2 regions of the Providencia sp. PROV_01 genome follow, and region 2 is predicted to be linked to the other one. Evidence: predicted binding sites of a transcription regulator. Region 2 holds the regulator's gene; the other holds the start of a gene.

Region 1 (16,363 bases), 2.8 Mb from region 2:
GCCGTACAACTACGACAAAAATTTTATCGGCAACTAAGTCTGCAAAACCAAGCATTTTACCTTAGGTACCGAACGGGAGATTTAATTGCACGTACAACGAATGATGTTGACAGAGTTGTGTTTGCTGCAGGAGAGGGCGTTTTAACATTAGTTGACTCATTAGTGATGGGGTGTGCGGTGCTCATTATGATGAGCGTTGAAATTAGTTGGCAGCTTACTTTACTTGCACTTATTCCAATGCCAATTATGGCATTAGTCATTAAACGTTATGGGGATCAGCTTCATCAGCGTTTCAAGCATGCCCAAGGGGCATTTTCGTCTTTAAATAATCATGCACAAGAAAGTTTAACAAGTATTCGCATGATTAAAGCTTTTGGCCTCGAAGATCATCAATCAAATCAATTTGAACAGGTAGCTACCGAGGCAGGGCGTCGCAATATGCATGTTGCTAAAGTTGATGCTCGTTTTGACCCCACTATTTTTATGGCGATTGGTATGGCCAACTTACTCGCTATTGCAGGGGGAAGCTGGATGGTATTAAACGACACACTGACGCTAGGCGAATTAACGAGCTTTGTGATGTATCTAGGGTTAATGATTTGGCCGATGTTAGCGCTCGCATGGATGTTTAATATCGTTGAACGGGGTAGTGCAGCTTATAGCCGTATTCTTAGTTTACTCAATGAACCGTTAGTCATTCAGGATGGTTCGCATTCATTACAGCCTGAAAAGGGAAATTTGAATGTAAATATCATCAAATTTAGTTATCCAGAAACCTCGAGAACAGCATTACATGATATTAAGTTTGACCTAAAACCTGGGCAATTTTTAGGGATATGTGGGCCAACAGGATCTGGAAAATCAACATTGTTGACGTTATTACAACGTCAATTTGATATTACGGAAGGGGTTATTTTCTATCAAGGTTTACCGTTACCCGAAATTCGTTTAGATGAATGGCGTGCTCGGTTATCTATCGTAAATCAGTCTCCATTTTTGTTTTCAGATACCGTCGCAGGCAATATCGCGCTTGGGCGACCTGATGCCACTCAAGAAGAAATTGAACAGGCTGCACGCATTGCTTGTGTACATGATGATATTTTACGTTTACCTGAAGGCTATTCCACTCAGGTTGGTGAGCGAGGCGTCATGTTATCAGGCGGGCAGAAACAACGAATTTCTATTGCGAGGGCTATCTTGCAGAATGCGGAAATCTTGGTGCTAGATGACGCACTTTCTGCCGTTGATGGGCAGACTGAGTTTACAATTTTACAAAATTTAAGCCATTGGCGACAAGATAGAACCATGATCATCAGCGCCCATCGTCTATCTGCATTGGTAGAGGCGGACAATATTTTAGTGCTATCTCAAGGTACTATTGTTAGCAGAGGTAGACATGACGCGCTTATTGAGCAATCGGGTTGGTATAAAGATATGTATCAATATCAACAGATTGAAGCAGCTTTGGATGGTGATCTATGAGCCAAAAGAAACCGCTGTGGCCAGCACTTAAGCGTTTACTTGCTTATGGAAAAGCGTACCGAGGAACCATGGCTATTGCCATTGCAATGCTATGGCTAGCTGCTATTGCAGAAGTTAGTGGGCCTCTGCTAATCAGTTATTTTATTGATAACATGATAGCGAAAAAACAAATCATCATGCCACTGGCTTTATATATGGCTGTTGGGTTTATATTGCTCCAAGTTATTGCTGCACTATTACATTACTATCAAATTATTTTATTTAATAAAGCTTCTGTGGGGGTAGTGCAAACATTACGAACAGATGTGATGAATGCTGCTCTAAGGCAGCCTCTAAGTGCATTTGATAAGCAGCCAGTTGGTCAGTTAATTTCACGAGTTACAAATGATACTGAGGTTATTAAAGATCTATTTGTGATGGTTGTACCAACCGTGTTTCGTAGCTTAGCACTGATCTGCGCTATGCTGGTTGCCATGTTTTCATTGGAATGGCGTATGGCATCAATTGCAGTGATGATTTTTCCTGCTGTATTTGTGGTAATGCTTGTTTATCAGCGTCTAAGCACACCGATTGTACGTCGTGTGAGATCTTATCTTGCTGATATTAATAACGGTTTTAATGAAGTTATTAATGGAATGACAGTTATTCAGCAATTTATCCAGCAAGCTAGATTTGGCGAAAAAATGCAAAGTCTTAGCCAAGACCATTATTTTGCAAGAATGAAAGCATTAAAGCTTGATGGCTTATTATTAAGGCCATTGTTGAGCTTACTTTCTGCCTCAGTATTATGTGGTTTACTATTGCTATTTGGATTCGAAGGAACGACCACCATTGGTGTTGGTGTTTTATATGCTTTTATTAATTATTTAGGCCGCTTGAATGAACCGCTCATTGAATTAACTTCTCAGCAGTCAATGTTGCAGCAAGCCGTTGTTTCTGGTGAGCGTGTTTTTGAATTAATGGATAGCCCGCAACAAGGCTATGGCGCAAGTATTGAGCCGTTACAAGGTGGTTCAATCTCAATTAACCATTTATCCTTTGCCTATCGTGATAACAACATTGTGCTTAAAGACATTAATTTACAAGTGCCTGATCATAATTTTATTGCGTTGGTCGGCCATACAGGAAGTGGTAAAAGTACCATTGCAAATTTAATTATGGGATATTACCCATGGCAAGAAGGGGATATTTTATTAGATGGGCGTCATTTAAGTTCACTATCTCATCAAGTATTACGTAATGGTATTGCAATGGTGCAACAAGACCCTGTTGTTCTCGCCGCTTCTTTTTTTGATAACGTCGCATTAGGACGTGAAATTAGCCAAGATAAAGTCTGGGAAGTTCTTGAAACTGTTCAGCTTGCTGAGTTGGTTCGTGCGTTACCTGATGGGTTAGATACCGTGCTCGGAGAACAAGGAAATACGTTATCTGTTGGGCAAAGACAATTACTAGCGATGGCTCGAGTTCTTGTGGTGACACCTAAAATTTTAATTTTGGATGAAGCAACCGCGAACATTGACTCAGGAACAGAGCAAGCGATACAAAAAGCATTACGTATGATCCGCCAACATACTACTCTAGTTGTGATAGCTCACCGTTTATCGACGATCGTCGATGCTGATCAAGTCGTTGTGTTACATCGTGGTGCAATTGTTGAGCAAGGTAAGCATTCACAGCTTTTGCAACAAAAAGGACGCTATTATCAAATGTACCAGTTGCAACAAGTTGGGGAATCACTGAATGCCCATAGTGATGCTGAAGTTGAGGCTATACCTAGTTAATTGTTCTGCACTCTTATAATGCATCCTCTAAAGCCACTCATCCGAGTGGTTTTTTATTTTGCCCTTTCTTATTGAATTATATGAATAAATATATTTTGGCACACGGTTTGCTATAACGTCAGTGCTGTTCAAAGCATTGAGCAGTTTATTCACCTGACTTATAGGAGTGAACATGAAATATATCATCGCGATCATTAAGCCATTTAAATTAGATGAAGTCCGAGAAGCGTTATCAGATATTGGAGTTCAAGGGCTTACCATTACTGAAGTTAGAGGGTTTGGGAGGCAAAAAGGGCATGCCGAGTTGTACAGAGGTGCTGAATATACTGTCGACTTTTTACCTAAAGTACGTATGGAAATAGCCGTTTCTGATGAGTTAGTGGAGCAGGTAATTGAAACAATTGAAAAAAAAGCTTATACGGGCCAAGTTGGGGATGGAAAAATATTTATTTTGTCATTAGAACAAGCGGTACGTATTCGTACAGGTGAAAAACAAGACGAAGCACTGTAGGAGAACAACTATGCGCAAAGGGTTCCAATACTTATTCTTATTAATGGGTGGTTTTCCAATAACCGTGTTTGCTGCAGAGGAAGCTCTGGATAAAGCGGATAATGCATTCATGATGATAGCGACTGCTTTAGTTATCTTTATGATACTGCCAGGTATCGCATTATTTTATGGTGGGCTACTAAGAAGCAAAAATGTCCTTTCTTTGATGGCTCAAACTGCAGTTATTTTTGCTTTGGTGTCTGTTATTTGGATTGTTTATGGATACAGTTTAGCTTTTAGTGAGGGAAATGATTTTATCGGTGGTTTTAGCCAGATCATGTTGAAAGATATTACTGTAGAAAGCTTATCTGGACCGATCCCTCAATTTATTCACGTCGTGTTTCAAGGTGCATTTGCATGCTTAACGGTTGCATTAGTGATTGGTGCATTAGGAGAGCGAATTAAATTTTCTGCAATTCTAATTTTTACCCTTATTTGGACTACATTTGCTTATTTGCCAATGGCACATATGGTGTGGGGAGGTGGTATTTTATCGCAAGATGGCGCATTAGATTTTGCTGGAGGTACGGTTGTTCATATCAATGCGGCTGTTGCAGGCTTAGTTGGTGCTTACTTACTGGGGCATCGTACCGGGTTAGGGAAAGAAGCCATTAAACCTCATAACCTACCTATGGTATTTATGGGAACTTCCATATTATTCATTGGCTGGTTTGGTTTCAATGCAGGTTCGGCTGGAAGTGCAAATAGTATTGCTGCACTCGCGTTTGTGAACACTATCGCAGCTGCGGCAGGCGCTATCTTATCGTGGACTTTAGCGGAATGGCTTTTCAGGGAGAAACCTTCATTATTAGGGGCTTGCTCTGGGTGTTTGGCTGGGTTAGTCGGTGTTACGCCTGCTGCGGGTACTGTGGGTGTTGGCGGGGCATTAATCATCGGACTACTTTCTGGATTGGCAGGTTTATGGGGGGTAGTGATTTTAAAACGTCGGTTAAAAGTTGATGATGTTTGCGATGTTTTTGGCGTTCACGGAGTCTGTGGCATTTTAGGGTGTTTACTCACGGGGGTATTTACCTCAACGGTATTAGGCGGAAGTGGCTATGCGGAAGGTATTACGATGATGAAACAAGTAGGAATTCAAGCCGTTAGCATCCTAGTTTGTGTTGTTTGGACTGCAATTGTTGCTTATATCGCATTTAAAATTGCAGAGAAAACGTCAGGCTTACGAATTAATGTTGAAAAAGAAAGGGAAGGCTTAGATATTACTTCTCATGGTGAAAGTGCCTACAATTAACCTTCATGTAAAGATAATTACAGGATAATACTGTGTTTTATGTAAATTGATAATGGCAGCTTATTGCTGGCTGCCATTACCTTTTTAAACTGACTAATATATTTTTCTAAGTAAGTAATCACTTACTTTAAATAGCGGTTATTTACGAGGTTGCCGTTGACGAATTACGCCTTCTTGGACTGCAGTTGCAACAAGATCACCTTGTAAATTATAGATTTGTCCTTTCACAAAACCCCTCCCACCTGATGCCGAAGGGCTTTCTACAGCGTACAGTAACCAGTCATCAATTTTAAATGGGCGATGGAACCACATTGAATGGTCAATAGTTGCAACCTGTAAGTCGCGTTCCATAAATCCTCTACCATGCGGCTGTAATGCGGCAGGAAGGAAATTGTAATCAGAGGCATAACCTAATAAATAGTGGTGTAGTGAAGGTATATCAGGCAGTTGCCCTTTCGCTTTGAACCAAATATAACGAAATGGTTCTTGAGGTGCGGCATCGAATGGGCTGTAAAATTCAACGGGACGAAATTCAAAAGGAGTTGGCCGAAGAGCATACTTTTTAACTGCTTCTGGTAATTTATCAGCCAAACTTTGAACAATATCATCTTGAGAAATTAATTTTGTAGGTGGTGGTACATCTGGCATTAAGTTCTGATGGCTATAACCTTCTTCTTGAGATTGAAATGATGCGGTCATAAAGAAGATAGGTTTACCATTTTGAATGGCACTTACTCGGCGTGCGCTAAAGCTTCCGCCATCGCGTAAAATTTCCACGTCATAAACAATGGGACGTGAGCTATCGCCTGGGCGTAAAAAATAACTATGAAAAGAATTAATCGCTCTTTCTTCAGGTATGGTTTGCTTCGCTGCATACATGGCTTGTCCAACAACTTGTCCACCAAAAACTTGAGGTAAACCAAGGTCTTCGCTTTGTCCACGAAAAATACCTTCTTCAATTTTTTCGAGTTCAATTAGGCTAATTAAATTCTGTAATTCTGGGCTCATAGTCATCTTAGTTCAGTTATACGTAAATGAGATATTGGTATTTTCCCATTATTTACCCTGAATAGGTAGATTAATTACTAGCGAATAAATTGGGGTTACGTATTGTTACATTTGGAAATATAAATGTATTATTCTACCAATATTAGTTATACTTTTTATTATTCCCTCATCAGAAAATGACTTGTCTATTCCGATTATTTTAAAATGTTTTAGTAAACATTGTGTTATAGGTAATAACTATGAAGTTTTTTCGCTATATTGTTAGCTTATTAGTGATTTTAACGTTGGTTAGCTGTGAAGGGAATAGCACCAAGCCCAGCGAAAAAGCACTTAATGCTCAAAATAGTAATAATAACCAGACAGTCGATTCAGGAAAAATCGAGGGCCGTGTGGTGATTTTACAGGATACTGTTTTACCTGAAGACGCAGTTGTTACAATTACGTTGGCAGATACAACGGTTGCGGACTTACCTGCACTGATATTATCTCAAAAATATTACAATTCAGTGAATAATCGTCCAACCATTCCTTTTGAACTAACTTACCAAAAAAATGAAGTTAGGCAGGAAGGCTCGCTAGTTGTTAATGCAACCGTGAACGCGAATGGAAAACTTTTATACATTAGTGATAGCGTTGTAGAGGTTATCAATAATGGCGTCACAAAAAATGTTGAATTGTTGATGGTACCTGCGAACTAGCCAATAAGCGACTTTTTAGTTGAGTCGCTATTTTTATATGAGTTTGTGTAATAAAACGTCACTTGGTCAGGGGTTTCTTGCTATTTTAATGACTATCAAGCATAATGCCCCTGCTTTGAAAGAAGCAATCAATGGGGGCTCTGTTGGTTCTCCCGCAACGCTAACTTGTTAACTTGGTCAGGTCCGGAAGGAAGCAGCCATAGCAGGGGTCGTGTGTGCCGGGATGCCGCTGGCAGGGCTCCCACCCAACTCAGCATCTTTTGCCTTTCCTCTCATCTATATATTCTAATTTATTATAAATATGTTATTTAATTATATTTTATAATTGTTAATTAAACTCTAAATCTCAAATAAATTCTGAAGTTAAAAAAGAAAGGTTAAGAATACAACATTCATTGTTGATTATTGTAATAAGAAAAGTTGATATGCTAAAATTAAAAGCAATAAATTTCCATTAGCATAATTATAATGCCAATAATAAAACGATAATTGCATTGCGTCCAGCCGATAAGGGGATTTACCGGCTACAACCATTCACTATCTGTGCGTGTTAATAAGATATTACCTAACAAATTTCCAAACAGAAGCTGGAATTTTATCATAAAGCTTATTCATTGTGAGCTCAGCTAAGCGGTGATCTGCAGCTGAATAGAATAGCTCTAGCTCATCATCAGATAATTCATACTTATTTTTTTCAATGACACGCTCAAGAGTTTCAATTGTTGTGCATTTTCTTAAACGCATCAGATAATCAGATTTGGTCATAATACCCTTTCTTTTGTGCAAAATTACTTATTTATATACGGTTTTGTAGTTGAGCTAAAGATAAATAATATCTTTAGGTTTTGCTGGTTAGACACTTTAGGTCATCATCCAACACAGTGACAAGACTCTGATTCATTGCTTCCCAGTCTATAATTTCACTGAGCGTGATGACTGGGCTGCCGAATAAATCGTAGGTCTCATCGAGATACTCTTCGATAAGTGATATAACAAGATTTTCTTTTGGATATTTGATTTTAAACCGCCATACAAATGCAGCGATATGTTCAATAAGTTCATTCAAGGCTGCGCTTTGCGGGGAGCTTAAATCATTAATCCAGTGTGTATTTGTTTTTTGTAAGCTTAAAATAGCGTCTCTATTGAGGCTATTACATAAGTATTTTAGTTCTGCTATATCGTGTCTTTTGGGTGAGTATTCATCCATAATCACCTCCGCAGGCGAATCTGACTTTTGCTGTGTGTATTTTTTATCAATAATGTCATGTTAACTAATTAAAGCACCTATGTTCAATATAAAAGGTTGCATGTTAATATATTGAAAAATATAAGATTATTGCTAGTTCGTTAAACTTTCGAAGATTATTAATATAATACATAAGCGATATTCGAATACGGACTGGCAGCTCGGACTAAACTAGCCGCGATATAATAATAGCATTATTATCACATATGTCACCAGCAATAAACTACTTTTTCTAGTTTATTAGCAAGTTGTTGGGGGCTGGGTCGCGTATGTTCTGCTTAAACTCAATTTTATGAAGTATTTAAATTATAGTTTAACCATCAGTTATTCTAGTACAGTGAATATGAAGTGTTTATACAAAAGATGTTATAAAAATTATTTTCCTATTTAATTCATTCAAATAATTTATTTTTACTAATAAGAGAATTAAAAATAAAAAAGCTTTTGCCTGAAATAGACAAAAGCTTTGTTGATGAGAATAACTTAAAGATAGAGGTTTAAGGTTACCCCTGGTTTCAGGTCTGCCATTTTAACACCTGAATTCCAAGTCATTAAATCATTGAGCTTTATGCCATGACGTTTCGCAATGCTATAATAGGAGTCGCCTTTTCTTACTTTATAGGTTTTTGCCTTACGGTTACTTGCAGTAGGCGCTGAGCTCGTAACTTTTAATACTTGTCCTGGTTTGATAACACTCGCAGTTTTTAACCCATTTAGCTTTTGAATATTTTTGGCGGTAGTATTGAATTTTTTTGCAATACTCGCGACAGATTCGCCTTTGCGTACTTTATATGTAGCTATTTTAGCTCGATTTTGACGCGCGCTAGAAATTGCAGTGGGTTGTGCTGTTTTTATCTGTTGGTTTTGTTGTGCGGCTAAACGAATAGTGTTTAAAACATCTTCGTCTGAGAGTGATGTTTTGAATTGTTCAGCTTTTGCTGTAGGTAACATAATATAATGAGGGCCACTTGGCGATGTTATGCCGCGTGTATAACCAGAATTATACGTTTTTACCGATTCAACAGTTAACCCAGCCAACTCAGCGGCTTGAGATAACGTGATTTGTTGACCAACATCGATTTGAGTGAGTGCTCGATTTTTATTACTTGTTGGCAAATTAACTTGGTACTTTTCAGGATTTTTCAATACTTGGCTAAGTGCTAAGATTTTTGGTACGTATTGTTTAGTTTCTTTTGGTAATGAGAGTGACCAAAAATCAGTAGGTAGCCCGGCAGCTTCGTTTTTCTTGATAGCATTTTGAACACAGCCTTCTCCACAGTTATAGGCAGCAAGGGTGAGCTCCCAATCGTGGCCAAACATAACATTTAAGTTTTCGAGAAGATCAAAAGCTGCTTTAGTTGAAGAAACCACATCCCTGCGCTCATCAACCCATTGTGTTTGTTTTAGTCCATATGAGCGTGCAGTGATAGGAACGATTTGCCATAGACCCGCAGCTTGTGCAGGAGAAGTTGCTTTAGGATTAAATGAGCTTTCAATAATAGGAATTAAAGCTAATTCCATAGGTAAATTGCGCTCATTAATTTCGTCTACGATGAGGTACATGTATGGCTCAGCTCTTAATGCCACATCGTAGACAAAACGTTGTTTATTTAAATAACTATTTGCGAGTTCCCTAATTTGAGGTTTATCAGGGATATCCATTTTTAGTTCATCACTAATATAGCCCCATAGGTCATAGTCGACTTTAGGTAATTGTCGGCTGGCTGCTTGGTTGTGTGATGCAACAGTTTCAATAGTATGATTAGTTGGAGTTTTGTTCTGCTTAATTTTTTTCGGGGCAGTTTGGCATCCGGCCAACAGAACAATGGCGATAAGCGTCGCGATTATCTTCATTCTTTTCTATTGTTCTTCATTTTGATGTTTAAAAGTCGAACAATAATACTTATCCCACCCCGATATGACAATCATTAAACTTTAATATTGGTCTTTTAATTGACGCAACAGGGTAAAAACTGCTCTTAAAGGTGGATTTTGTACATTAATATCGAGTTTTTTCTGTAATTGGTGGTTATCGCATTGCAGAAAAATATTTATTTTTTTCTCTGTTTTCAATGTAGTAGGTACTGTTGGTTGATTTTTGTCACGTATTTGCGTTATTTTTTGTAAATATTGTGTAATCGCTTCATTTTCAGGCCATACATGGTGTGCAAATTTTAGATTAGATAAAGTATATTCATGGGCACAGCAAATTAAGGTTTCATCAGGAAGCTCAGCAATTTTTTGGATAGATTCGAACATTTGTTCCGGTGTTCCTTCAAATATCCGCCCGCAACCGGCAGAGAACAGCGTGTCGCCACAGAATAAATAAGGTGCTTGGTAAAAGCCGATGTGCTCAGAAGTATGGCCTGATAATGCAATAACTTGTAGGTTGAACTCGTTAATTATGACCTTATCACCGTTTTCGACTATTTCTGTCGCCCCTTTAGATTGGGTTTCTTTTGGGCCAAAAACAGGAAGAGTTGTAAATTTGCTTAAAATCCCTTTTACACCACCTGTATGGTCATTATGGTGGTGAGTTAATAGGATGGCGACAGGCGTCAACTGTTTAGCTGTAATTATTTCAAGCACAGGCTCTGCCTCTGCGGGGTCAACGATGATACACTGTTGGTGGCCATCGACTAAAACCCAAATGTAGTTATCGTTTAAAGCTGGTACTCGAATTAACTCCATAATGACCTCGATACTTGTTAATAGTTAATAGGGGAATTTCATGAAGCCTGCGCGTATTGATAAAAAAATTCAAATGCCAGTTAGTTGGTCTGACATTCCTTTTGGAGAACAATATCGTCAAGCCATAGAAAATCAACTTAGCCCTTGGTGGCCGAAGATATTTGGCTTTCATTTGCTTAAGTTAGGCCATTTAAGTACTGAAATCCATACCGAAGGCTGCTTAATCTCCCACCAATTTAATGTTGGTACTGGTGATCCTCGTTTTAATCTTATTGCAAAGCCCGAGGCATTACCATTAACCCAAAAATCGATAGATGCCTGTCTAATGACTCACTGTTTGGCATATAGCCATGATCCTCATTGGCTTTTACGGGAGGTTGACCGGGTGTTAATCGACGATGGCTGGCTAATCATCTCAGGTTTTAACCCTTTCAGTCTTGTCGGAATGGCGAAACTCGTACCTGTTTTACGTAAACGGCAGCCTTATTGTAGCCGTTTTTTCCCCTCTGTTAGGGTATTTGATTGGTTAAGCTTATTAAACTATGAAGTTTTGTATCATCGTAATTGCCAAATATTTCCTTGGTTGAGTGCACAAAGACGAGTGAATAAAAACTGTGGGGGAATTGGGGCTTTAAGCGTGATTGTGGCGCGGAAACGGACTTATCCACTGACTCCGACACCACTAAAATTCAAGCAACCGAAGGTTAAGATTGGAACAGCACTCGGTGCGGCGAAGGAGATCAGTAAATCAATGAAGATAGACGACCCTTCTTAGTTTTGTGCAGGCTGGTAACCTGTATCTTCTTTAGTCGGCGCTGACGCGGCAGCTCGAGCCAGTTCATCACATTTCTCATTTTCAGGGTGGCCTGCGTGGCCTTTAACCCAACGCCAATCAATTGTATGTCGTTGGATGGCGTCATCAAGGCGCTTCCATAAATCAACATTGACGACAGGGGATTTATCCGCTTTTCGCCATTGTTTTCGTTTCCAGCCATGGATCCATTGTGTGATTCCTTGTCGTACGTATTGGCTATCAGTGGTTAAAATAATATCACAAGGCCTTGTTAGTGATTCCAATGCAACGATGGCTGCAAGTAGTTCCATGCGGTTATTCGTGGTTAAAAAATATCCATCACTCAATGTTTTTTCATGTTGTTGGTAGCGTAGAACAACGCCATATCCACCCGGGCCAGGATTGCCCAAACAGGAACCATCCGTGAAAATTTCTACCTGCTTTGTCATTTCTGTTACACTCTATATTATTCGTTCCTTTCTAGTTTGACACAAAAAAACATTATGAGCACGGTGATAACCAGACAAATTGTCCTTGATACTGAAACAACCGGTATGAATAAACTCGGTGTTCATTATGAAGGGCACAACATAATTGAGATTGGTGCGGTTGAAGTGATTAACCGCCGACTCACAGGGCGTAATTTTCATGTGTACATTAAACCTGACCGTTTAGTGGATCCTGAGGCATTTGAAGTGCATGGGATAAGTGATGAATTTTTACAAGATAAACCTGTTTTTGCTGACATTGCGGATGAGTTCCTTGAATTTATTCGTGGTGCAGAACTTGTTATTCATAATGCCCCCTTTGATATCGGTTTTATGGACTATGAATTCCGTAAACTCAATAAAGGTATTCCGCCTACGCAAGAATTTTGTACTATCACTGATAGCTTAGTATTGGCTCGCAAACTTTTTCCTGGTAAACGGAATAACTTGGATGCGTTATGTGACCGTTATTTAATTGATAACTCTAAGCGTACACTGCACGGGGCTTTACTCGATGCTGAGATTCTGTCAGATGTCTATTTGGCAATGACGGGCGGGCAAACTTCATTATCATTTTCGATGGATTCAGAATCAGCTAATAATGAGCAAGAGTATGAAATTCAAAGGATTGAACGTCCTCAGAGCGGTCTTAGAGTGATTTTTGCTTCTGATGAAGAAATAATTGCTCATGAAGCTCGGTTGGATATTGTTGATAAGAAAGGCGGCAAACCTTGTCTTTGGCGCCAACCTTCTGATGAAGCTGAAAATTTACACTAATAATTGATTTCATTATTTATACTTGCTTAGGAAAATGGATAGAAAAGCCTCTCAAGGCTAAAAACTGTTCAACTGTGCGATTTAACAAGAAAAAGTGTTGACGGGGTCCTCAAGTATTCGTAATATGCATGGCGTTCCCAGCAGGGAACATCAGGAGCGGTAGTTCAGTTGGTTAGAATACCTGCCTGTCACGCAGGGGGTCGCGGGTTCGAGTCCCGTCCGTTCCGCCAAATTATAACGCCACGCTAATTTATTAGCGTGGCGTTTTCTTTTTGAATGACTGTATTCAACTGCACTGAGAGTTCCTTTCTATAGATATCATTTGCTGCTTCTAATAACTTCTTCGAGTTAAGTTTTGATATAATGAGATTTGTAAATAGTAAACTTGCGAGAATAATTCGCATTTTTTTCAATCATATTAACTACTTTAAAATTTTTCATGTTGTTATTGATATGTGATTTTGAGCACTTATCTTAAAATTAATTTCTTATTTAAAATAATTAATTTAAATTTTGTATTGCTTGTATTAATAGTAATTCGCATGAACTCTAACTAAGATAACAGATCTAAAGTAATCTAACCAATCTTTTCCTAATACTTTAAGATATGTATGAAGGCTATCAATAGAAATAGCAGATTGGCCATTCTCATATCTTGATATTTGTTGTTGGCTCAAATTTAATAGATTTCCTACCTCTGTACCCGTTAATGATCTTTCAATACGTGCAGATTTTAAGTATTTTGCGGTGGCCATAACAATATCTAGGTCGTTATTTATATTCAATTCTTTAGTATTGATATGTTTCATTTTATATTCTCTCTATTATAAATTTATTATCTAAAAGTTAGCTATTAATGATAGCACTATTTTAAATTTTTTGGCTTTCTCAATGAAGGGTAGATTATATTTTTTAGTTACTAATGTGAAATTGTTTTAATGAATCAAAAATAGTTTATTTAATAGGTCCTGACTATCAATATAGATATTAATAATGACTATAAGCTATTAAACTAAAGTATAGGTTTTTATAATTCAATAAAAACAATGCGTTATGTTAACTTGAAGGGGGGCTTAAAAGTAGAAATATAATAAATAATAAATGAAAAAAATGCATTTATAGTCATATAAAAGTAATTATTTATATTTTTACATAAAATTACAGAAAGTATTTATAGATTAAGTTGAAATGGTGACTTATTAAGGGTTGAGTTAGTACTTATCGATAGGTAGCATACAAATTTAATTCTAGATAAAAGTATAATCAAACCTAATTAGTTGGAGATAAATAGAAATGATAATAAGAAGCAAAGATACAATACTTGCTATTATCTAAACTTTATAAGTGGAACGCTATATATTAAATTGTATTTAATTTGGCTTGTCTGCTACAGACAAAATAAGGGCCAAACGAACTTGAAAAAAGGTACCAATCAGGAGTTATCTCATCAATTTCTACATATGCAATTGAATTTAGGTTGAATGCTTTAAAATATTTTTCGAATATATCATCAGGGACATTATCATTTGTAGATTTTCTGTCATAACTTATGGTTAATTTTAAATCTTTTATATACTGTCTTGATGATTGATTGAAATGAACAACTCGATTGACAGTATATGTCTTATCAGTTGTAATTGTTCCTAATAATTTAATATACCCACTGTTATCATTGTTTTTTACTAATTTCATATTTAGTGCATATGATGATTTATTATTAGCCAATATGAAATTAGAGGAAACAGTTGCTTCGCAATATTGCGCTTTATTTTTTTCTAAATTCAAGTTAAACAACAAGAAAACGATGATTAATGAAAATGTTAGTATCAATGAGTATAGTGTTTTATTAGTCATTTTTTTCCTGCCAGTTTATTCTTGTTGAAATGCAATCTTTGTTTTTTTTGCATTTTACTAATAAGCTATGTTTGTTTTTTCCTAAGTTTTGTATGTTGTTGTAATAATAAAAGATATCAGAATCTTCACAGGTTAAGTTAAAATCAATTGCTTGTTTGCCTATTGTATCACTTATGTTTTTTTCATAGTTATCTTTGAATCCATAAACAGGGCAATCACCAATTGTGCTAATTTTGTATGATTGTATTGATGTATATGGGTATTTTACTGCGTAAATTTGATTTACAAGGTAAATAATCACCAAAAGTAAAAAAACACTAATTATCAATAATATTTTTTTAATAATATGATTTTTATTACTAAGTAATAGTGATTTGGCAGATTTTTTGCTTGAAATGGGAGGGTTAGCTAGGCTTTGCTCTATTTTGTTATTGAACTTAGCAATCGATTCTTCAATTTGAATTTCAGAAGAGATAACAAGGCCTTTTTTTGATATGCTTAGAATTGCATTTTCAACTAAAAGCTGTTGATGTAATACTTTTCTTAATGTACTAATGTATTGGTTAAGCGTGTTTATCGAAACTTTTAAGTCATATTTATTTAGTATTTTTTTTAGTATCTCTTCACGAGTGATAGTCGTTTTGTTATTTTGAATTAGTATTATAAAAATATAATTCAATACGGGGGTTAATTTCATTACACTGAGTTCTGTATCCACCCTAAATATTTCACCTAAGTCAGAGTTATATTTTATTATGTTATTCAGTATATATATCATACATGACTCTTATTTAGTTATTAAAATATGTGCTTAGTTTGGTTACTTTTAGCTAACATGATAGTCATTGATTTTAAAGTAATTATATCAGTGTAATATACTACTCTTTTTTTGAGAAGAAAATATGAAAATAAATTTTTGTTTATAATGATTGGTTATATATGTAATGATGAAAAATTTCAGTGTATCGTATTAATGAAACTGACATTTTTTGTTTTGATGTTTTATATTTGGGCAAAAAACAGTATTAATCACTATTTCAAGTCATAGATGCTTAAATTAATTTATTTTTAAATTGTCTGAAGCAATTTTATATAACTGAGTTTTATGAATTTGTAATGCTTTTAGGTAATTATAGATACAGAGTATCTATCGAATTATGATTAGATAATTAAATTTTTTTAAACAATAGCATAGTCAAATTTGTCATTTTATTTTATAACAAATTGATATTATTGGTTTTTTATTCACAGTTGCCAATTGGGTAATATTTATCAAAGATTACAATATATTTACGGCTCTTCTTTTTAAGACGCTCATCTTTAGATTCTTGGCCAGGTAATAAGTAAAATACATAAGGCTCGGAATCATCATTAGCATCACAGTTTTCATGTAAGAGCACTCTAAAATAGGTATTTCCCGTATTTTTTAGAATACGAGTACTGGGATTAAGCTCATATTTGAAATCTGGTTTTTTGGGTCTTACAACGAAATAGGTTTCTAGGCTAACCGTTGGGTAAAATAAAGGTCGCTTTTTTTGTTCATCATCATTACGCATATCAAGAGGCGTTTCGCTAATGATGATTTTATAATAGCGCTCAGTCTCATCGGTTTCTCCTCGATAAAAAATCTTAAAAAACTCTTGTTCTCCAGGTAATAAAATTTTCTTCAATGGAGTAAAAATAATCTCGCCATTATGGAGAGATGTTCCATGTTCTTGGTTACCTGGTTTATCAATTTTGTAA
Region 2 (16,363 bases):
AACGTGGCGCGATAACGCGCCTTAGAGGGTCAACCGCCATCATTTCAAGGCTAGAAATTTGTTCTGTCGCTTTCATTAAGCCAATTTCAGCAGTTAATGCAGAGCCCGCTCGTCCAGCAAACAACAATGCGGTTACAACAGGGCCTAACTCACGCAATAGTGAAAGCGCCACCATCATACCTAAGCTAGCTTCAGCACTAAACGTCGTGAGAACCAAATAGCCTTGTAACCCCAAAACCATCCCAATAAATAACCCAGAGACAGCAATGATCAGCAATGATTGCACACCAATGGCGTACAATTGCTTCATCAGTAATGGCCATTGTTTACGAAACTCTGGTTTACCGAGTAAGGCGCGAAACAGCATGTAACCTGCTCGACCAAACGCGGAAAATATATCAATCCATCGGCGTCCGAAGCCTGCTATCGCCTTTAATATCATTTTATTTTACCCTAATAAATCAGCCAGATAATCATTGGCGGGAAAACGGAATGGAACAGGCCCATCAGCAATGCCATCAAGGAATTGTCGTACACGAGGGTCTTGGTTTTCTCGCAATTCTTCACCCGTTCCCTGAGCAATGACATGCTGCTGCGCAACAATATAAGCATTATCTGCGATACTCAATACCTCTGGAACATCATGGGAAACCACGACACAGGTGACACCCAGCGCTTGATTAAGCTCATCAATCAATTTAACCAAAACACCCATAGTAATCGGATCTTGGCCGACAAAAGGTTCATCAAACATGATTAAATCTGGGTCAAGCGCGATAGCACGTGCTAACGCAGCACGCCGTGCCATACCTCCTGACAACTCAGATGGCATTAATTGAGCAGCGCCACGTAAACCAACCGCCTCTAGTTTCATCATCACCGTCGTATGAATCAGCGATTCTGGCAAGTTAGTGTGCTCACGTAGAGGGAAAGCCACGTTATTAAATACGTTCATATCCGTGAATAACGCCCCGGATTGAAACAGCATGCTCATCTTTTTACGAGATTGATACAGCTTTGAGCGTGACAGCGCTGGAATATTGTCGCCATCAAACCAAATTTCACCTTCATTTGGCCGTAATTGCCCACCAATCAAGCGCAGTAATGTGGTTTTACCAATCCCTGATGGCCCCATAATTGCCGTAATTTTTCCACGAGGAACCGCCAGATTAATATTTTCAAATATTTTCCGGCTTCCACGAGTAAAGGACATGTTCCGTACTTCAATTAAGTTGTCTGTCTGTGCTTGCATTGTTAAATAACTCGTTATACACCACGCGTAAATATTTTTATCCGTTCAGATGTTACCGAAAGATAAACTGAAAATCGTCAAATATCACAACAAAATAGAATTTATAGTATTATAGCGTTGAAAATATGACTTTTAGTGTTACAACCCTGTTTTTACCTTCAGATAACAGAGAAAAAACAATATAATTTACTTATAGTCAGCAAAAGCTTTCACTATTAACAGCAGATAGCTCTTAGAATGTTGTGATTTACCTAGCTTGAGGATACTCGAATTTGCCTATCCATTTTTGGTTCAAGATGCTAATGAAATCGTCTTGTACGTATTAAATTCTACATCGAAGTCCCGAAAAATACTCATTAAGTATAAAACTAACATTAAAAATAGCTTAACTGACAAAATACTTACTGATACCAAGTATTCGTTATACAATTTAATTTCGCTAATCCGATTAACTTAAAAGCTACGCATGGAACTAGAAATGTCAAACTTCGATTTTCAGAAAGTAGGTAAAGAAGTTCTCCATATCGAACACGAAGGTTTAAAAAACCTAGAACAATATATCAATACTGACTTTGACCGCGCTTGCCAGCTCATTTTTAACTGTGAAGGTAAAGTCGTCGTAATGGGAATGGGGAAATCGGGGCATATTGGCCGTAAAATTGCCGCCACACTAGCGAGTACAGGAACACCATCATTTTTTGTTCATCCGGGAGAGGCCAGTCACGGTGACCTTGGGATGATTACTCATAACGATGTTGTGTTAGCCATTTCAAATTCTGGTGAGTCAGGAGAAATTTTAGCCTTACTTCCTGTTTTAAAAAGAATTAAAGTGCCTTTAATCTGTATGACTAACAACCCTGAAAGTAATATGGGAAAATATGCAGATGTTCATTTATGTATCAAAGTCCCTCAAGAAGCCTGTCCATTGGGGCTTGCTCCTACCACGAGTACAACAGCTACACTCGTGATGGGAGATGCATTAGCGATAGCCTTATTAACCGCCCGCGGCTTCACTGCGAATGATTTCGCACTTTCGCATCCGGGTGGCGCACTTGGGCGCAAACTTTTACTCCTCGTTCGTGATTTAATGAATACGGGTGATGAAATCCCCCATATTCCTAAAAGTGCGTCTTTACGCGAGGCTTTAGTGGAAATTACCCGCAAAAAACTGGGTATGACCGTTATTTGTGATGATGATATGAATATTGAAGGTATTTTCACTGATGGGGATTTACGCCGTATCTTTGATATGGGAATCGACCTGAATAACGCTAAAATTGCTGATTTAATGACCCCCGGTGGAATTCGAGTATCACCAACCATGTTAGCGGTTGAAGCGCTTAATTTAATGCAATCTCGGCATGTGACTTCGTTATTAGTTGCAAATGATAACAAATTAGTTGGTGTGCTACATATGCATGATCTGCTTCAAGCAGGTGTTGTATAACATAAGGAAATACCATGACGTCTACCTTGTTGGAAACCTGCTATGGCCCTGTTGCCAATACTGTTTTAACCAAAGCAGAAAAAATCAAATTATTGATCTGCGATGTTGATGGTGTCATGTCTGATGGCTTGGTCTATATGGGAAATAATGGCGAAGAACTCAAAGCCTTTAATGTCCGTGACGGCTATGGGATACGTTGCTTATTAACTTCCGGTATTGAGGTCGCCATCATTACAGGAAGAAAAGCGAAGCTTCTTGAAGATAGGGCCCAAACATTAGGCATTACATATCTTTACCAAGGTCAAAGCGATAAGCTTTTGGCGTATCACGAACTGTTAGATACACTACAATTATCAGCTGAAGAAATAGCTTATATTGGGGACGATCTGATTGACTGGCCTGTTATGGCTAAAGTAGGCTTATCCGTCGCCGTCGCGGATGCCCATCCTTTGTTATTACCGCGAGCGGATTATGTGACTCGCATTGGCGGAGGAAAAGGCGCAGTCCGCGAACTTTGTGACCTTATTTTGCTTTCTCAAGGCAAACTGGAAGAAGCAAAAGGTTTATCAATATAACGAATAGATTGAATTCATGAGCAATGCGAAGAAGTGGTTAATTATTATTTTATCCTTGGTTGTATTAGGGCTTATCGGCTGGAATTTAGCAGGTAGTGATTCTGACAACCAAGAGGATAAAGTAATTAATGATGGTCAACCTAATTATCAAACTGATGATTCAGTGACTTTTGTCTATAATCCAACGGGTAATTTAGCGTATAAACTCGTTTCAGATAAAATAGATAACTACACTGAAGGAAAAATCACGTGGTTTTCAAAACCGGTTCTAACCACTTATAACGAAGCGGGCGAGCCAACTTGGACGGTTAAGGCTTTCAAGGCTAGGTTAACGAACGATAGAATTCTCTATTTATATAGCGATGTTCAGGTTGATAGCTTAACCAAAGACTCGCAGATCCAACGAATTACAACTGAGAGTGCAGTTGTCAATTTGACAACACAAGACGTTTCATCTGATGATAAAGTGACCATTATTGGACAAGGTCTCAATTCTACCGGTATGAAAATGAAGGGAAACCTTCGTACAAGAACGGCTGAATTAATCGAAGATGTTAAAACTCATTATGTGTTACAACCAGAAGAGCATTAAAATGAATCAAGTAACTAAGAAACGTTTTATTCAAGGAGCTGTTGCCAGTGCAATCTTGGCTCTTAGCCTACCTGCAATGGCATTAAAAAGTGATACGCAGCAGCCAATGACGATTAATTCGGTCAAACAATCTCTTGATTTAGAAAAAAACGTCACCACCTTTACTGATGATGTTGTTATTAAACAAGGTTCTATTGATATCAGAGCCAATAAAGTGGTTGTAACACGTCCAAGTAGTGACTCGGATAAAATTGTGATTGAGGCCTTTGGTACCCCGGTTACCTTTTACCAATTACAGGATGATGGCAAACCAATTAAAGGCCATGCCAGCAAAGCCCGTTATGAGGTCGATAAACAGCTCGTCACCTTAACAGGCAATGCTTATCTTGAGCAGTTAGACAGCAATATCCAAGGTGACAAAATTACCTATTTGGTTCCTACGCAGCAAATGGAAGCATTTAGTGATAAAGGTAAACGCGTCACCACTGTAATACTGCCAGCCCAATTGCAAGAAAAAGGCCCAGCAGCGAATAAAAATTCATCAGCAAGTAAGAGTAAATAACTGTTATGGCTACACTAACCGCTGAAAATCTAGCTAAAGCCTATAAAAAACGTAAGGTCGTTGAAGATGTCAGCCTGGAAGTTAAATCAGGAGAAATCGTTGGCTTGTTGGGACCAAACGGTGCCGGTAAAACCACAACCTTTTATATGGTTGTGGGTATTGTTCAGCGGGACGCTGGCAAAATTATGATTGATGGTGAAGATATCAGCCTTCTACCACTGCATGAACGTGCTCGTCGTGGAATTGGCTATCTTCCTCAAGAAGCCTCAATTTTTCGCCGCCTCAGCGTTTATGATAACTTAATGGCTGTGTTAGAAATTCGCGAAGATTTGAGCTCCCAGCAACGTAAAGAACGTGCTGAGGAATTGATGGAAGAATTTAGTATCACCCATCTTCGGGACAGTATGGGGCAGTCGCTATCCGGTGGGGAACGCCGCCGTGTGGAAATTGCGCGTGCACTTGCTGCTAACCCAAAATTTATTTTATTAGACGAACCTTTTGCGGGTGTAGACCCTATTTCCGTCTTAGATATCAAAAAAATCATTCAGCACTTAAGAGATTACGGCCTCGGCGTTTTAATTACCGACCATAATGTGCGGGAAACCTTAGATGTGTGTGAAAGAGCCTATATTGTCAGCCAAGGGCACTTAATTGCGCATGGGTCACCAACCATGATCTTAGAGAACGAACAAGTGAAACGTGTATACTTAGGTGAAGGTTTCCGGTTATAAATTATCGTGTTGTCATTTTTTAGGGAGAATAAAACAGATTCATGAAGCAAAGTTTGCAGCTTAGAGTCAGTCAACAACTTGCAATGACCCCTCAATTGCAGCAAGCTATCCGCTTGTTGCAGCTGTCTACACTTGAGCTTCAGCAAGAAATTCAACTTGCCTTGGAAACCAACCCACTTCTTGAACAAGAAGAGTTGAATTCCGAGCCCGAATCTATTGACTCCCTAAATGAAAATACCGATACCAGTGAACTCGATACCAAAGACGCTCTTGAAAATCATGATATGCCAGATGAGCTCCCTTTAGATGCTGATTGGGATGAAATATATACTGCAGGAACACCGTCAGGGACCAGTAACGATTATAGTTTTGATGAACTGCCTGTTTATCAAGGTGAAACGACACAAACGCTGCAAGATTACTTGACATGGCAAGCTGAGCTGACCCCTTTTACTGACACAGACAGGGCAATCGCTACTGCCATTATTGATTCAATAGACGATTCCGGTTATCTGACAACAGCAATTTCTGATATACATGAAGGGATTGATAACCCTGAAATTAGCATAGAAGAAGTCATCGCTGTCCTAAAGCGTATTCAGCATTTCGACCCGCTGGGTGTTGCAGCACAAGATTTAAAAGAGTGTTTATTAATCCAATTGTCGCTGTATCCTCAGCAAACTGATGGGCTACAAGATGCAAAGCGCATTATTAGTAACCATATTGATTTGCTGGCTAACCGTGATTTTCGCCAGCTGAGTAAATTAACTCGCTTAAAAGAAGATGCACTAAAAACCGCGATAGACCTGATTTTAACGCTGAATCCAAAACCCGGCCAATCCATCAATACTGGGGAATCAGAATACGTCATTCCTGATGTTTTAGTGAAAAAAATTGCTGGGCACTGGCAAGTTGAGTTAAATACAGATAGCATCCCTAAACTAAGTATTAATAACCATTATGCTTCGATGCTAAATAATTCAGCAAATGAAGATGACTCGCAATATATTCGTAGTCATCTGCAAGATGCAAAATGGTTGATTAAAAGCCTTGAAAGCCGCCACGAGACACTCTTAAAAGTCGCGACTTGTATTGTAGAACAGCAACAAGAATTCTTTGAGCTGGGTGAGGAATATATGAAACCGATGATACTGGCCGATATCGCCTATCAAGTGGACATGCATGAATCAACCATCTCACGAGTAACAACTCAAAAGTTTCTCCATAGTCCACGAGGCATTTTTGAGTTGAAGTATTTTTTCTCCAGCCATGTTAATACGGACACAGGTGGCGAAGCCTCCTCAACCGCAATTCGAGCATTGGTGAAAAAACTGGTTGCTGCTGAAAACCCAGCAAAACCATTGAGTGACAGTAAATTGACGAGTATGCTGGCAGAACAAGGCATTCAAGTCGCTCGCAGAACTGTTGCTAAGTATCGAGAATCGTTATCCATTCCGCCCTCTAACCAGCGTAAGCAGCTGGTTTAATTGATAAAATAAGGAAGATTGTATGGAATTTCAGATTACTGGACACAATATTGAAGTTACTCCTGCATTGCGCGAGACTGTTGAGAAAAAACTCAAAAAATTGGAGCAATTGTTTGATCGTATTAATGGTATCCAAGTTGTCTTGAAAGTTGAAAAAGTTCAGCAAATTGCTGAAGCAACCGTGCAAGTTAATGGAGCGGATCTCCACGCATCAGCGGAAGAAAACGATATGTACGCTGCTATAGATATACTCGTAGACAAACTGTCGCGCCAATTAACCAAACATAAAGAAAAACTGAGACAACATTAATACATTGACGCGGCTTATTAATTAGCCGAATAATGTTTCAAACCAGATGGTGGGATACATCATCTGGTTTTGTAGTCCTAAGTGAACAATAAAATGAATAGTGATATAGAAATCCAGTTAAACGTTGTTTTATCATCAGCCTGTACACGTAATAATATTGTGTGCACCAGTAAAAAAAGAGCTTTAGAAATTATTAGTGAGCTGGCTGCCGTTGAATTGGAATTACCTGAAAATACGGTATTTGAAGCGTTATTAACCAGAGAAAAAGTTGGCACAACAGGTATTGGCGGCGGTATTGCCATTCCTCATGGAAAGCTGAACGAAGATGAAAGTAGCCGTGCTGTCGGTGTCTTTTTACATTTAGAAGAGCCGATTGCTTTTGATGCAATTGATAACCAGCCTGTTGACTTGCTTTTCGCTTTACTCGTGCCATCAGACCAATGTAAAACGCACCTGCATACGTTGTCGCTTATCGCCAAAAAATTAGCCGATAAAACGCTCTGTAAACGCCTGCGCAGTGCACAAAGTGATGAAGAGCTATACAGCATAATTACAGAGTAAGCGATAAATTATGTATCTTGCCATATGCAAATGATATTGTTATGGTTTCTAAGTAATATTAATTGGCAAGTACTGCTTTTCAAGAAACACATTATTAAGAAACAAAAGGGAGCAAGCTCATGGTGCTGATGATAGTCAGCGGCCGTTCCGGTTCGGGGAAATCCGTTGCCTTACGTGCGCTGGAAGATATGGGTTTCTATTGCGTAGATAACCTACCGGTTGTATTACTGCCGGAGTTAGCGAATTCACTGGCTGATCGTAATATTTCAGCAGCGGTAAGCATCGACGTGCGTAATATGCCCGACAATCCAGAGATTTTCGAAGAAGCGATTGATAAATTACCATCAACCTTCTCTCCTCAATTATTGTTTCTAGATGCCGACCGTAACACGCTTATACGTCGTTATAGTGACACTCGTCGGTTGCACCCACTTTCAAGTAAAAATCTTTCGCTTGAAAGCGCAATAGATGAGGAAAATGAGCTACTTGAACCTTTACGCTCTCGTGCTGATTTAGTTATTGATACCTCAGAAATGTCCGTTCATGAATTAGCTGAAATGCTAAGAACACGTTTGATGGGCAAACGTGAGCGTGAACTGACAATGGTGTTTGAATCCTTTGGTTTCAAACATGGTATTCCTATTGATGCCGATTATGTATTCGATGTGCGTTTTTTACCAAACCCGCACTGGGATCCGAAATTACGCCCAATGACAGGTCTTGACCGGCCCGTTGCTGCATTCTTAGATAGGCATACTGAAGTCCATAACTTCATCTACCAAACTCGTAGTTATTTAGAATTATGGCTACCGATGTTAGAAACCAATAACCGTAGCTATTTAACTGTTGCGATTGGCTGTACAGGAGGGAAACACCGTTCAGTATACGTCGCAGAACAACTTGCCGATTATTTCCGTTCCCGTGGTAAAAATGTGCAGTCACGCCACAGAACATTGGAAAAGCGTAAATAACAGCAATGACCGTAAAAGCCACAATAACGCTCAAAAATCGGCTTGGGATGCATGCACGGCCTGCCATGTTACTCTATGATTTAGTTAAACAATTTAACTCTAGAGTTATTTTGCGTAATAATAATCAAATTGAGGCGGAGGCCGATAGCGTTATTGCGATGTTGATGTTAGACTCAGAACAAGGCAGTAAGATTGATATCGAGGTTAGCGGTCCGGATGAAAATCAGGCCTTGTCTGCAATTATCAACCTATTCGAAAACAGGTTTGACGAAGAATAGTTGATGAAATGATGAAAAATAGCAGAGTTTCAAGCTAGCTATAGCATGTCAATCAGTAGATTTTTATCTAGGCAGGCTTAGAGATCGTGATCATGATCTCTTCCCTTTAAAGCGTATAGCGCCTAATATTTTAAACAAACTTATTTCTAGCGACACCCCCTACCTTATGGGTGGGGGGTGTTTGCTTTGTATGTCTCTATTGGAGTGTGGTATGACAAAGCCAACAATTATTATCAATGATTTAGATGCTGAACGTTTAGATGCACTGATGGAACAGCCGGCTTATGCGGGCACACCGGTTGCCGAAGCGCTCAATGATGAACTTGACCGTGCAGATATTCTTAGCCCACAAGAAATCCCTGCGGATGTGGTCACGATGAACAGTACCGTTCGCTTTTTGGATTTAATCAGCAACGAAGAACGCACACGCACCTTAGTTTACCCAGCGTCACTGAAAGATAGCGCGGAGCAACTGTCTGTGATGGCTCCGATTGGTGCAGCCTTGTTGGGCTTGCATGTAAACGATGAAATCAGCTGGGAATTGCCAAACGGTGTTCAAACACGTGTTCGTGTACTTGAAATCGTTTATCAACCAGAAGCAGCTGGTGAGTTCCACCGTTAATCACGACAACGGCTGAATTAAAGAAGGCTTAGCGAAAAAAGTTTTATTTAAAAAACTCAGGCAAGTCCTCTAACCTATTCAGGCACTCAATTGAGTGCCTTTTTTGTTTTAATAGGTAGTAAGGATATAAGCTAGTGCTTTTTAGTCATATTTATCAATCTATTATTTTCCCATTGGTGAAAGAGCTTATCCAATAAAAACAGTTTGATTACCTTTATCGCTAACAACCCGCCCCAAATAGCACTAACCCAAATAGGCCAATGGCTCTCTGGTGTATAAATATAATTAGCGGTATACAGTATTACGCATACAATAATCGCTGTTATTATATTTTTAAGTAACTTTGTTTCATTTCTTACCCGCTTTTTAGCCTCTTCTATCCGATTATCTAGCTCAATACTTTCGGGTAAAGGTGTAGATGTCAGTTCAGACACACTCACATTAAATACTGATGCTAATGCACTGAGTGTTTCTAAGCTAGGTACTTCACCGTTTTCAATTCGTTGGATAGTTCTTGTGCTCAGTGATGATAGTAGAGCGAGCTGTTCTTGAGACCAAGCTCGCGCTAATCTCAATTGTTTAATTTTATTTTCCATCATAACCTACTTTAAAAATCGAATGATCTTAGGAGATGGCTATACTGTCAGCATAATGCAATCATGACCACGACAGCATGACGACAGAGCGACGACACCGCAGTGACAGTGGTAAATACTATTTTATAGAATAAAAAACGCCCAATAACAAATGTATTAGGCGCCTTGTTTCACACAAAACAGAGGAAGAACAAAAGGAGTTACTCTCCTGCAATGCTCATTTCTGGGATCAATACCGAACCACACTGAATATTACTGCGAGTTTCAATATCATCAGCAATAGTCACCATATTCGCCCACATATCTTTTAGGTTTCCAGCAATAGTAATTTCACTCACTGGGTACTGAATCTCACCATTTTCGACCCAAAAACCTGAAGCGCCACGAGAATAATCTCCTGTAATCCCACTCACCCCTTGACCCATTAACTCAGTAACGATTAGCCCTGTTCCCATTTGTTTCAGTAATGCATCAAATGAAAGCCCTTGGCCTGCAATACGCCAGTTATGGATGCCGCCCGCGTGGCCAGTGCTTTGTAAACCTAGCTTTCTTGCTGAATAGCTGGTCATCAACCACGTTTGTAGAACACCATTTTCGACGATATTGCGTTCACAAGTGCGAACACCTTCGCTATCAAAAGGTGATGATGCTAATCCCCCCATTAAATGCGGTTGCTCATTGATAGTTAGCCAGCTTGGTAGAATTTGTTTTCCTAGGCTATCTAATAAGAAAGAAGATTTACGGTAAATACTGCTGCCACTAATAGCACCAACTAAGTGGCCAAATAGACCTGTTGCCACTTCGGCCGCAAAAATAACAGGCGCTTTCATCGTAGGTAATTTACGAGGTGACAAACGAGATAAGGTGCGACGAGCGCACTCCTGCCCTACCCACTCAGGGGACTGTAATGCGTCTAAGCTACGACCGATCGTATAAGCGTAATCACGTTCCATCTCACCATTTTGCTCTGCAATCACACAACTCGACATCGAATAGCGGCTTGAGCAGTAGCTTTGCAGCATACCATGGGAGTTGCCAAACACACGTACACCATAGTGCCCATTAAAACTGCCGCCTTCGGTATTCACAATGCGGGGGTCTGCATTTAATGCTGACATTTCTGCAACTGATGCTAAGCGGATAGCTTCTTCGGGAGAAAGTTCGCTCGCTTGAAACAAATTGAGGTCAGGAGCTTCAAAAGCCAACAAAGATTTGTCTGCCGGCCCTGCACACGGATCTTCTGAGGTGTAATTAGCGATATCAATTGCCGCCTGAACGGTGCGTTCAATCGCTTCAGGGCTTAAATCTGTAGAAGAGGCACTACCTTTACGTTGTTGATGATAAACGGTGATCCCTAATGCCCCATCACTGTTAAACTCAACATTTTCGACTTCCCCTTGGCGGGTACTCACACTAATTCCTGTGCTTTTGTTTACTGCGACTTCCGCAGCATCACAACGTGTTTTTGCAAATTCTAATGCGTGTGCGACGGCTTCTTCGAGTTTTTTACGTTGTTCAGTGACTTGTTCAGTTACACTCATGCTTTAGTCCAATCAATAATATGGGGGAAACGTGATTTTCTGCCCTAACACGTAAATGCTAGGTAGTCATAGAGGGGTTTTCCCAGTTACAATATATAATAGATGAATGTTAACACTCACAACACAGTAAATCATATTAATTACGCGTAATTAAACCACTGTGTTCGGTAAAAAGGAAAATCGATATGGCCAAACAGCCTGATGACTGGCTGGATGATATCCCAGCGCCGCAAGACGAAGAAGACGAGGAAATCATTTGGGTCAGTAAAAGCGAAATTAAGCGCGATGCTGAGATCCTCAAAAAATTAGGGGCTGAGCTCGTTGATTTAAGTAAAAGTGAATTAGAACGTATTCCGTTAGATACTCAATTACTTGAAGCTATTGAACTTGCTCAAAAAATCAAACGTGAAGGCCGTCGTCGCCAATTACAATTGATTGGTAAGTTATTACGTTCACGTGAGGTTGAGCCGATTACAGAGGCTCTGGATAAGCTTAAAAACCGTCACAACCAACAAGTAGTCATTTTACATAAACTGGAAGACTTACGAACCCGTTTATTAGATGGCGGTGATGAAGTCATTGAAGACGTAGTTGCCCTGTTCCCACAAACAGACAGGCAACAATTGCGTGCATTAGTCCGTAATGCGAAAAAAGAGCGTGAAGGCAATAAACCGCCAAAAGCCTATCGCCAAATCTTTCAATATTTGAAAGATCTGTCTGAAATGGCTTAATCGATAATCCCCTACGCTACGGCTAGGGGATTTTTCTTGGTAAATGTACCTAGTATTCTTACCAGCCATAACTAGCTAAAATGCGCTTTGATTGTATCAAGTAGTGTTTTGAACTCAGTATAGCCTTCTCTATCAAGGAAATGCCCGGCAGATTCTTCAATAATAACCTGTGTTTTTAAAGCCTCTGCCAATGCTTTCGAAGACCTTGGTGACACAATTTCATCATTGGTTGATATAATCGATATTCGATTATTTGCTATCTGTATGAGTTCATCATAATTCAATGGCTCAAGGGTGTGATGCTGTAATTCTGGCAATGTTTCTTGCGTTTCATCAAACCCTGATACCAATACATAACCCGCTACCGATTGCCTCGTATTTTGCAAAAATCGTAATGCGGTAATGCAACCTAAGCTATGACCAATCAAAACCGTATTTTCATCAATATCAAAAGGTAAGTGTTGTAAGCGCTGCTGCCACCTTTTAGGGTCGGGAGTTAAAGAATCAGGCATGGTGGGGACGTTAACAAAAGCGCCTAAGGCTTCAAGCTCTGATTTCAACCATGGAAACCAATTTTTATCAGGGGATGCCGTATAGCCGTGAACAATAAGGAATTTTTTTTCTTTTAGCGGAAATGCAGTGCAGGTAACGTTATTCATCCTAAAGACCCCTATCAGCTCAGTTATCTTATTTAGACTTTACCATGAGTGATAGGAATATTAGTTAGAGCTTTTTGTTATATCTAAAGCAAAAACGAACTCTTCTTCCCACATATCTTGTGCGTCATTCATCACATCAATAACATCTGCGAATTTTATACGTTGTTCGGCTGTCATATGTGAAAACGTGATGGTTACAGGCAACTCAATGCCAGCGGAAACCATGTCCCACAGGGCATCAAGATTATAGCCAAACCAATCAGGAAGGGAAAATTGTTGAGCAAATTGATCATAAAAATCATTCAATGAGTTTATATGTCTGAAATCAAAGCTCACCTGTTTGCTCATTATGATTTTCCTTTAGTGGACTTGAGTAAAGCTCTTATAGTGGTCATGAGTCACAAAAATCATTCCATCCGATGAGTATAGCAAACGGTCTGCCCCGCGATGACCACAGCGATAATTGATATCTGCTTCAAACCACTGACGCCCTTGTGCAATTGGCAAACTTTTTTCACGGTTAGAAAAACGGTCTCCGCCAATTGCTCTTCCAGGTAACACATCGCAAAGGTTACCTTTTTTCGCATCCCATCCGGCTTCACGGGCTTGTTTCTTCGTCATATAGAAAGCTGGAAGTTTTTGATATTTTTCCATAAAACTAACCACGTTGTCTTGTGCAGTTAGCTTATCAATCGGTTGTGGTGTTTCTTTTGGTGTTATCGCTTCACGAGAAGGTGGATTGCTTTGATTAATGGATGGTTCAGATGGTGTTTTATCTCCACCATTGAAATAAAGGCTAATCACAATCAAAATAGCCATCAATACGACAGGTAAAAAACGTTTATTCATAACACCTCAGTTGTTTTGTGCTTTGCAGGCACACAATCGCCCTAGTCACAACACCGACAAGAAGTTGTCACCAGGGCGAGCAGAGCCTAGTTTATATCGCCATAAACGATTATGCGGTACCGCCAACGGTCAGTTTGTCCAGTTTTAATGTAGGTTGGCCTACACCAACAGGAACACTTTGGCCTTCTTTGCCACAAACACCAACACCTTTATCTAGCGCTAAGTCATTACCAACCATTGAAATCTGCTGCATAGCTTCAACACCTGAGCCTATTAACGTAGCCCCCTTCACAGGAGAAGTAATCTTACCTTTTTCAATCAGGTAAGCTTCTGATGTTGAAAATACAAATTTACCTGAGGTGATATCTACCTGACCACCACCAAAGTTTGGTGCATAAATGCCTTTATCCACACTAGCAATAATTTCTTCTGGCGTTGATGTCCCTGCTAACATGTAGGTATTGGTCATACGCGGCATAGGTAAGTGCGCATAAGATTCACGACGTGCATTACCTGTTGGAGTAACTCCCATCAGGCGTGCATTCAGTTTATCTTGAATATAATTACGTAAAATACCATTTTCTATTAGGACGTTATACTGCCCAGGCACCCCTTCGTCATCAATAGCGAGAGAGCCACGACGGCCCGCTATCGTGCCATCATCCACGACGGTACACAGTGGTGATGCGACTTGTTCACCAATTTGGCCTGAAAATACAGATGTGCCGCGACGGTTAAAGTCACCCTCTAAACCATGCCCCACCGCTTCATGCAATAGAACCCCAGGCCAACCGGCACCTAGCACAACAGGCATCATTCCCGCAGGAGCCGCAACTGCAGACAAGTTCACCAGTGCCATACGCACCGCTTCGCGTGCATATTGTTCAGCAACTACTTGCCCTTGGTGAATTTCCAAGAAATATTCATAACCATAACGACCACCACCGCCACTTGCACCGCGTTCGCGCTTGCCGTCATGTTCCACCAGCACGCTGACTGACAAACGCACTAACGGGCGAATATCTGCCGCCAAAGTACCATCTGTTGCGGCGACTAACACTTGCTCATAAACACCGGTTAAACTAGCATTGACCTCAATGACACGCGGGTCTTCTGCGCGTGCAACTTGGTCAACACGATGCAGCAAATCAATTTTTTGTTCCCGCGATAAGCTTTGCAGTGGATCTGCCACTGAATACAATTTTTTATATTCAACGTTAGTTAAAATTTGTGATTTACCAGAGCCTTGCTCATTCACAATGCTGCGTGCAGCGGTAGCACTTTGTGTCAGCGCGTGTAGCGAAATTTGGTCTGCATAAGCAAAACCCGTTTTTTCACCACTAACAGCTCTCACACCAACACCTTGGTCGATATTGTAAGAGCCATCTTTGATGATCCTATCTTCAAGCACCCATGACTCATGGAAGCTCGATTGAAAGAACAGATCCGCATAATCTAGATGGCGCTCAGATAACAAACCTAAAATGTCATACAGATTTTCTTGCCCAAGGCGGTTGGCGGCCAGCAAATGTTCGCTGACAGAAACTAAACTCATATTCGTTACTCTTTGGTTTCTTTTTTAATCAATGATGTCAATTGCGGTCTAAAACGGTTGTGTTTCACCACTTTTATTTGCTCGCGCATGACACTCAAGCTGTCTGTTTTAATATTCAGTACCGTAGAAGCGACGGCATCCACGTTCTTTTTCATCACTTTACCCCACCCATCAACCGCAAGGCTATGCCCCCACGTGCGACGTGTGCCGTGCACACCGACTTGAGCAGGTGCTAAAATATAGCATTGGTTTTCTATCGCACGAGCTCGTAATAACGGCTCCCAATGTGCTTGACCGGTGTAACGAGTAAATGCCGCTGGTACAGAGATAATTTCTGCACCTTGCTCACGTAATGCTTGGAATAAACCAGGAAAGCGTAAATCATAACAAATCGTCATACCAAGGCGACCCACCGGCGTATCAACAACGGTAATATGTTCACCACGCTGATAAATCACGGATTCGTTATAAGTGCCTTGTTCATCTTCGATATTGACATCAAACATATGAATTTTATCGTAGCGCGCTTTAATGTTTCCTTCAGCATCAAATAATAAGCTACTACTTGTAATACGTTCGGGATCTTCACGGCTAATCATTGGCATTGAGCCAATTAAAATCCAAACATGATAACGTTTGGCCATTGCGCTGATCGCTTTTTGCAAAGGGCCTTTTCCTTGCTCTTCCGCTTGTTTACGATAGGTCGCTGCATCTGCAAATAACAATGCGTTTTCAGGTGTCAGTACTAACTCAACAGTTTCTGGTAACTGTTTGATCTGTTGTTCGATTTGCGCCAAATTGTGTTTAGTATTATTTCCACTACATAACTGCAAAAGTGCAACGTTGCCATTTTTCATTACTCTTGAGTCTCCTTCAGTTGACGTAATACTTCATCAATTTTCGGCTCGTCCAAGCTACCTGTTACTCGGTAACGAATAACGGAAACTTTACTCCATAGTGGACCGAGCACTTTCGTTGCCGCAAATACGGCAGCGCCTGCAAATGGGTTTACCACAAACGCGGTTGCTACTCCTACTGTAGCAG

What was found. The regulator sigma-54, encoded in region 2, starts transcription at its own class of promoters, with help from an activator protein. The targets are predictions, from matches to a motif close to GTTGGCACANNTTTCGCTNT.
Region 1: glnK (P-II family nitrogen regulator) is a predicted target of sigma-54. The motif match lies at 3,358-3,377, and genes of this name have one in related genera.

What each region holds. Positions count from the first base shown of each region.
Region 1 covers NZ_JBRFKD010000002.1:1,146,803-1,163,165, forward strand. The annotation lists gene ACU696_RS05795 (SmdA family multidrug ABC transporter permease/ATP-binding protein) at 1-1,482, shown strand, start outside; gene ACU696_RS05800 (SmdB family multidrug efflux ABC transporter permease/ATP-binding protein) at 1,479-3,263, shown strand; gene glnK (P-II family nitrogen regulator) at 3,436-3,774, shown strand; gene amtB (ammonium transporter AmtB) at 3,785-5,065, shown strand; gene tesB (acyl-CoA thioesterase II) at 5,204-6,073, opposite strand; gene ACU696_RS05820 (YbaY family lipoprotein) at 6,313-6,771, shown strand; RNA gene ffs (signal recognition particle sRNA small type) at 6,913-7,009, shown strand; gene ACU696_RS05830 (HHA domain-containing protein) at 7,333-7,536, opposite strand; gene tomB (Hha toxicity modulator TomB) at 7,610-7,978, opposite strand; gene mltD (murein transglycosylase D) at 8,501-9,871, opposite strand; gene gloB (hydroxyacylglutathione hydrolase) at 9,953-10,708, opposite strand; gene ACU696_RS05850 (class I SAM-dependent methyltransferase) at 10,749-11,483, shown strand; gene rnhA (ribonuclease HI) at 11,480-11,950, opposite strand; gene dnaQ (DNA polymerase III subunit epsilon) at 12,005-12,766, shown strand; tRNA gene ACU696_RS05865 (tRNA-Asp) at 12,920-12,996, shown strand; gene ACU696_RS05870 (helix-turn-helix domain-containing protein) at 13,294-13,575, opposite strand; gene ACU696_RS05875 (FidL-like protein) at 14,126-14,620, opposite strand; gene ACU696_RS05880 (winged helix-turn-helix domain-containing protein) at 14,613-15,338, opposite strand; gene ACU696_RS05885 (hypothetical protein) at 15,862-16,363, opposite strand, start outside.
Region 2 covers NZ_JBRFKD010000002.1:3,957,740-3,974,102, forward strand. The annotation lists gene mlaE (lipid asymmetry maintenance ABC transporter permease subunit MlaE) at 1-442, opposite strand, end outside; gene mlaF (phospholipid ABC transporter ATP-binding protein MlaF) at 449-1,252, opposite strand; gene kdsD (arabinose-5-phosphate isomerase KdsD) at 1,731-2,699, shown strand; gene kdsC (3-deoxy-manno-octulosonate-8-phosphatase KdsC) at 2,714-3,274, shown strand; gene lptC (LPS export ABC transporter periplasmic protein LptC) at 3,291-3,866, shown strand; gene lptA (lipopolysaccharide ABC transporter substrate-binding protein LptA) at 3,868-4,428, shown strand; gene lptB (LPS export ABC transporter ATP-binding protein) at 4,434-5,159, shown strand; gene rpoN (RNA polymerase factor sigma-54) at 5,201-6,646, shown strand; gene hpf (ribosome hibernation promoting factor) at 6,669-6,956, shown strand; gene ptsN (PTS IIA-like nitrogen regulatory protein PtsN) at 7,050-7,517, shown strand; gene rapZ (RNase adapter RapZ) at 7,637-8,488, shown strand; gene npr (PTS phosphocarrier protein NPr) at 8,494-8,766, shown strand; gene rnk (nucleoside diphosphate kinase regulator) at 8,978-9,388, shown strand; gene ACU696_RS19240 (helix-turn-helix domain-containing protein) at 9,520-9,984, opposite strand; gene pmbA (metalloprotease PmbA) at 10,185-11,525, opposite strand; gene yjgA (ribosome biogenesis factor YjgA) at 11,711-12,256, shown strand; gene ACU696_RS19255 (RBBP9/YdeN family alpha/beta hydrolase) at 12,328-12,915, opposite strand; gene ACU696_RS19260 (barstar family protein) at 12,976-13,263, opposite strand; gene ACU696_RS19265 (ribonuclease domain-containing protein) at 13,276-13,764, opposite strand; gene tldD (metalloprotease TldD) at 13,874-15,319, opposite strand; gene nit1 (deaminated glutathione amidase) at 15,325-16,176, opposite strand; gene yhdP (AsmA2 domain-containing protein YhdP) at 16,176-16,363, opposite strand, start outside.